2 regions of the Clostridium bornimense genome follow, and region 2 is predicted to be linked to the other one. Evidence: a T-box and tRNA genes for the amino acid it is inferred to sense, from the RefSeq annotation. Region 2 holds a T-box; the other holds one or more tRNA genes.
What was found. A T-box is a leader RNA that pairs with one kind of tRNA and senses whether it is charged. The one in region 2 lies ahead of ileS (isoleucine--tRNA ligase), so its partner is inferred to be a tRNA-Ile.
Positions count from the first base shown of each region.

Region 1: it has a tRNA-Ile gene. The T-box ahead of ileS (isoleucine--tRNA ligase) is inferred to sense a tRNA for this amino acid. The anticodon was not compared.

Region 1 covers NZ_HG917868.1:12,517-16,125, reverse strand. The annotation lists gene CM240_RS00065 (LTA synthase family protein) at 1-1,312, opposite strand, end outside; tRNA gene CM240_RS00060 (tRNA-Ala) at 1,505-1,580, opposite strand; tRNA gene CM240_RS00055 (tRNA-Ile) at 1,584-1,660, opposite strand; rRNA gene rrf (5S ribosomal RNA) at 1,667-1,784, opposite strand; rRNA gene CM240_RS00045 (23S ribosomal RNA) at 1,841-3,609, opposite strand, start outside.
Region 2 covers NZ_HG917868.1:552,626-556,234, forward strand. The annotation lists gene CM240_RS02500 (MBL fold metallo-hydrolase) at 1-142, opposite strand, end outside; gene CM240_RS02505 (CPBP family intramembrane glutamic endopeptidase) at 303-1,313, shown strand; gene CM240_RS02510 (zinc-ribbon domain-containing protein) at 1,486-1,641, shown strand; T-box leader at 1,747-1,963, shown strand; gene ileS (isoleucine--tRNA ligase) at 2,009-3,609, shown strand, end outside.

The sequences.
Region 1 (3,609 bases), 540 kb from region 2:
TACTCAATCCTAATTTATCAAACTCATCGGGCATATTAAAAGGAGTATGTGATGATATACTTATCATAAAACTATAAAACGGAGTTTTTTCTTTCTTTAACTTCGGTATAACTTGATCAAAAAAAGATTCATCTGTAAGCCCTAATCCGTAAAATTCCGTTTCCTTAAAATCAGAAATATCATATGCGTTTTCAAATCCTAATGATAACTCTGAAACCTTCCAATTCCAATAAGATCCCTTCTCAGGATGCATTGTATATGTATTATATCCATTATTTTTTAATATCGTAGGTAAAGAATTATATGTATTATTAGGATAATCGAAATTAACAGATCCTCTTTTCACTGGTAACATCGATGTATTAGATACAAATGTCCCATCAGAAGTTGTACCATTTAAAGTTTGCTCAAAATAATTACTGAAGTAATATGAATTCTTTAATAGCTTATTTAGATTAGGAGTTATCTCCTTTCCTTCTATTTTCTCATTTATAACAAAGTTTTCTAAAGACTCAACTTGAACTACTATTAAATTCTTATTTTTAAATTTTCCAAAGTCCTCTGTCTTCTCTAATCCGCTTTCTTTACTATCATAATAATATTTAATCTTATCTTTATCCTTATCATTTAATTTACATGGTTTTGAATCTATATAAAATCTATAACTATCATATATATGATAACCTATTGGACTTAAGTTAAACATTTGTGCATTAGATGACCATATTGCTTTAAATAAATTTTGTCCTGTATAACCACCATTAAACTTGTCTATTTTTACATATCCATAAGAAATATATCCTATTCCTATAGCAAATACAAATACAAACATCTTAATTTGCCTATTAATTATTGAATTTTTATCTTTTTTTATGATCCATATATAGATAGGTATATCAAGTAAGAAAAGAATATCAACCCATCTTATCATAGATGCTATACTTTCTCCTAAATTATCAAGATTAGAAGTCATTTTAAACATATATAAATTTAAAAATGATCCGAAACCTCTATAATACCAAAGATCTCCTATTAAAATAATAGAAAAAACTAAATCTAACATAATAACATATATGATACGTCCTTTATTTTTAAATAGATATATAAAAGATATAAATATTAATATAAAAGCTATATATACTAATATTTGAGGCACACCTACAAATAATTGCTTAAAATTAATTTTAGATGCTTTAGAATCCGATATAAGCATTATAAATAAGATAGTTTTTATAAACATAGAAAGTAAAATAAATATAAAACTTTTATCTTCTTTTAGCTTTTTAAGATTATTTGCTATATAATCAAACATAATTACTCCTCTTTCTTTTTTATTACTACCTTATATAATACAATATATTGAATTGTTTGGATATATCTATAATAATTAACTTTTTCTTAAGATATGTTAATATTTAATCAACTTATTTATATAATTTTTAAAATATATGCAAAAAACAAAAATAAAAGGAACTACACTAATTGTAATTCCTTCTATCTTCTATGGTGGAGATAAAGAGATTCGAACTCTTGACCCCCTGCGTGCAAGGCAGGTGCTCTCCCAACTGAGCTATACCCCCATATGGTGGACCATCAGGGACTCGAACCCCAGACCTACCGGTTATGAGCCGGTTGCTCTAACCAACTGAGCTAATGATCCATATTTACCTGGCAACATCCTACTCTCCCACACAGTCTCCCGTGCAGTACCATCGGCCCTCTGAGGCTTAACCATCGTGTTCGGTATGGGAACGGGTGTATCCCTTAGAGGCATCATCACCAGATTTGAAAGATATTGTTCTTTCAAAATTGCATGCTACAATAAACTTTTTTATATACATTGGACAAGCCCTCGACCTATTAGTATCAGTCAGCTAAATATGTTACCACACTTACACCTCTGACCTATCAACCTGGTAGTCTTCCAGGGGTCTTACTGACTTAACGTCATGGGAAATCTTATCTTGAGGTGGGCTTCACGCTTAGATGCTTTCAGCGTTTATCCCTTCCCGACATAGCTACCCAGCTGTGCTCCTGGCGGAACAACTGGTACACCAGAGGTCAGTCCATCCCGGTCCTCTCGTACTAAGGACAGCTCCTCTCAAATTTCCTACGCCCGCGACGGATAGGGACCGAACTGTCTCACGACGTTCTGAACCCAGCTCGCGTGCCGCTTTAATGGGCGAACAGCCCAACCCTTGGGACCTACTACAGCCCCAGGATGCGACGAGCCGACATCGAGGTGCCAAACCTCCCCGTCGATGTGGACTCTTGGGGGAGATCAGCCTGTTATCCCCGAGGTAGCTTTTATCCGTTGAGCGATGGCCCTCCCACGAGGAACCACCGGATCACTAAGCCCGACTTTCGTCCCTGCTCCACTTGTAAGTGTCGCAGTCAGGCTCCCTTCTGCCTTTGCACTCTTCGAACGATTTCCGACCGTTCTGAGGGAACCTTTGGGCGCCTCCGTTACTTTTTAGGAGGCGACCGCCCCAGTCAAACTGCCCACCTAACAATGTCCCGTGACCTGATTCAAGGCCTCCGGTTAGAAATTCAGTACTGTCAGGGTGGTATCCCAAGGATGACTCCACACAGGCTGACGCCCATGCTTCCTAGTCTCCCACCTATCCTGTACAGACAATACCAAATCTCAATGCTAAGCTACAGTAAAGCTCTACGGGGTCTTTCCGTCCAATCGCGGGTAACCAGCATCTTCACTGGTACTACAATTTCGCCGGATTTGCAGTTGAGACAGTGCCCAAATCATTACGCCATTCGTGCGGGTCGGAACTTACCCGACAAGGAATTTCGCTACCTTAGGACCGTTATAGTTACGGCCGCCGTTTACTGGGGCTTAAGTTCACACCTTCGCTTGCGCTAAGTGATCCCCTTAACCTTCCAGCACCGGGCAGGCGTCAGCCCCTATACATCAGCTTTCGCTTTAGCAGAGACCTGTGTTTTTGCTAAACAGTTGCTTGGGCCTATTCTCTGCGGCCTACATTTCTGTAGGCACCCCTTCTCCCGAAGTTACGGGGTCAATTTGCCGAGTTCCTTAACTGCAATTCTTCCGCTGGCCTTAGGATTCTCTCCTCATCTACCTGTGTCGGTTTGCGGTACGGGTACCAAACTCCTCCCTAGAAGCTTTTCTTGGCAGCGTGGAATCAGGTACTTCGCTCATACGAGCTCCCCATCACACCTCAACTTAGTCTCCGGATTTGCCTAGAGACATGTCTAAGTGCTTAGACAGACATCCAATAGTCTGCACACCCTATCCTCCTGCGTCACTCCATTGGTAATAACGTCATTTGGTAGTATCGGAATATCAACCGATTGTCCATCACCTACGCCTTTCGGCCTCGGCTTAGGTCCCGACTAACCCTGGGCGGACGAGCCTTCCCCAGGAAACCTTAGATTTTCGGCCATTGAGATTCTCACTCAATTCTCGCTACTTATGCCAACATTCTCACTCCTGTACAGTCCACCGCTCCTTTCGGTACGACTTCAGCCCATACAGGAAGCTCCTCTACCACTCCGTTAGGAGTCCGTAGCTTCGGTAGTAGATTTTAGCCCCGGACATTTTCGGCGCAAGGTCTCTCGACTAGTGAGCTATTA
Region 2 (3,609 bases):
AAGCATTGCTAAATGTAACTATATCTATAGATGAATTTTTAAATACAGTATTATAAATTTCTTTAGTTGGATTTGTTAGTATTTTTGTACCTAGAGATGTTTTGAAAACAAAGGTTGATTCACTAATATACTCAATAATCATATAAAATTAATCTCCTTATATTAGAATATAACATTATTTTAAGCAATATATTATAAATTATACGAATATAAAATGAAGGATATTTTGAAATAGTAGTTAAGATGAGTTTTTTATAAAGCTAGACTATGAAGTTAATATTTAAAGAATGGAAGTGAAGATTTTGAAATCAATAATGGACAATTTAAAAAAACCTAGTATTTTAAAAGGTAATATAACCTTTATGGTATTTATGATTATAGGATTATTTACCCTAAATATATTGAGATTTTTATTGATAGATTTAGTGAATATACAAAGTTTTACTAGAAATGAATCTTATATTTATGCGATACAATTAGCGACAAATCAAATAGTAATTCTAGGAGGAGTTGTTTTAATATATTTCTTAGTAACTAGAGAAAAATTTAAAGATGTTATACCTATAAGAAAAATAAAAGGCGCTGATATATTCTATATATTCTTAATAACTGTAGTTACAAGACCAATTATAGGGGTTATAAGTATGATAACATCATACTTTACTGTTGATACACCAATGGCTGAAGCAGTATCAATATTGAGCAAAATGCCATTTTTAGCCATGTTTCTTGTAGTAGCTATACTACCAGCGATTTTTGAAGAATTTTTTATGAGGGGAATAGTAGCAAACAATTTTAAAAGATATAGTTTATTTGCTGCAGCATTGTTTAATGGAGTGCTTTTTGGAATATTCCATATGAACTTTGAACAAGGTTTTTTTCCGATACTTTTAGGATTTTTAGCAATATATCTTATGTATTATACACAATCTATAGTAGCGCCTATGTTACTTCATTTTTTCAATAACGGAACTTCTGTTATTTTAACATATTTATTGACATTGCTTCCAGGAGAACTTTCAAATACTGAAGTTGATACATCTTCAATGTTAGTATCACAGAATCAAAATGTTGCTTATTATATATTACTAGGTATTTTAGCAATTGGTGTCGTAGTATTATTTGGATGGTTAACATATCTTCTTGTGAATCTTATAAAAGAAAGAAATGAAGAAAGATGGATGGAAAGTAATGATTATAAGAAATTAGATGGAAAGAGGATATCTTTTACAAAAAAAATAGTAGATTATATACCATTTATTATTACTTTGATCATTTATTTTTATAATGTTAAAGATCAAATAAGGTTTTAATAAAAATATTAAAAATAGTTGAAAAATTTCAAATACTATGTTATAATTAAATAACAGTGTTAGATGACACAGTGAAAATAAAAGATGTAAAGATTTAAATAGATAATAATTTTCTCCATTATTAGAGAATTTGTTAATCGAGTCTAAATCTTTAATGATGGAGGAATTTCAAATGGCTGATAAGAATTTAGTATGTAAAGATTGTGGAGCTGATTTCGTATTTACTGAAGGAGAACAAGCATTTTACAAAGAAAAAGGATTCGAAAATGATCCAGTAAGATGCCCAGCTTGCAGAAAAGCAAGAAAGCAACAAAACAACAGAAGATAATTTTATCTTCCTTGGTAAAGACCGTAAAGAGAACTTTACGGTCTTTTTCTATTTTAAATAATTGACATGAAAAGTATATTGAAGTATAATTTTAACCAAATAGTGAAAAAAGCGTTGAAAAGGATAAGTACTTTACTTAGGTTACTAAAGCGATTAAGGGATGGTGCGAGCCTTATAGGGAAGAGTAAAGAAAAATCACCTTGGAGCATGGTACTGAAATTTTAGTAAGTGGCCACGTAGTTCTACGTTACAGAATAGTGCATGATTGTGCATGAATTAAACACATATTAGGTGGTTACGAGTGTAATACTTCGTCCTTTTAGGGCGGAGTTTTTTTATTATTATTTTATTGAAGGGAGACAAAATTATGTACAAAAAGATGGATAATAATAAATCTTTTGTAGAGATGGAACAAGACGTTATAAAGCTTTGGAAAGAAGAAGACGTAATTAAGAAAAGTTTTGAAGCTAATCCAGAAGGAGAATATTTTACTTTTTACGATGGACCTCCAACTGCTAATGGAAAACCACACGTAGGTCATGTCTTAACGAGAGTAATGAAGGATCTTATTCCTAGATATAAAGTAATGAAGGGATATAAGGTTATTAGAAAAGCGGGATGGGATACTCATGGGTTACCAGTTGAACTTGAAATAGAAAAGAAGCTTGGTATATCAGGAAAAGAGCAAATAGAAGATTATGGTGTTGAAAAGTTCACTAAGGAATGTAAAGACAGTGTTTTTACATATGTTTCTATGTGGGAAGAAATGACTAATAAAATTGGTTATTGGGTTGACATGGAAAATCCATATGTAACTTATCATAATTCATATATAGAATCAGTATGGTGGGCATTAAAACAAATGTGGGATAAAGATCTTTTATATAAAGGTCATAAGGTAATGCCATATTGCCCTAGATGTGGAACTGGATTATCTTCTCATGAAGTAGCTCAAGGATATAAGGACGTTAAGGATTTAACTGCTGTAGCTAAGTTTAAAGTAGTAGGAGAAGAAAATAAATATATACTTGCATGGACAACTACTCCATGGACTTTACCTTCTAATATAGCATTATGTTTAAATAAAAGTTATGACTATATAGAAGCTAAGGTTGGCGATGAAATTTTAATATTAGCTAAGGAACTAGCACCAAAAGTATTAGGTGAAGATTATGAAGTTGTTAAAGAATTTAAGGGTTCAGAATTACTTGGAACAAAGTATGAACAATTAATGCCTTTTGTAAAACCAGAAGGAAAAGCTTTTGAGGTTATTCATGGAGACTATGTAACATTAACAGATGGTACTGGTATAGTACATATAGCTCCAGCTTATGGTGAAGATGATAATATTGTTGCAAAAGCTAATAATATGGGCTTCTTAAACCTTGTAGATGCTGAAGGAAAATTTGTTGAAGAAGTTACACCTTGGGCAGGAAAATTTGTTAAGAAATGTGATGAAAGCATCGTTAAATACTTAGAAGAAAATAATAAGTTATTTAAAGCTGAGAAGCATACTCACTCATATCCACATTGTTGGAGATGTGACACTCCACTTTTATATTATCCAAGAGAAAGTTGGTTTGTAAGAATGACTTCTCTTAGAGATAAACTTATAGAAAATAATAATAAAATAAATTGGTATCCAGATAACATTAGAACAGGTAGATTTGGTAAGTTCTTAGAAAATGTTATTGACTGGGGTATTTCAAGAGATAGATATTGGGGAACACCACTACCAATATGGCAATGTGAATGTGGTCATAAGGAATGTATTGGTAGCATAGAAGAACTTAAAGAAAAAGGAATTAATGTTCCAGATGATATAGAACTTCATAAACCATTTATAGATAATGTTCATTTAAAATGTGAAAAGTGTGGTAAGGAAATGATAAGAACAGCAGAAGTTATAGATTGCTGGTTTGACTCAGGATCAATGCCATTTGCTCAATTACACTATCCATTTGAAAA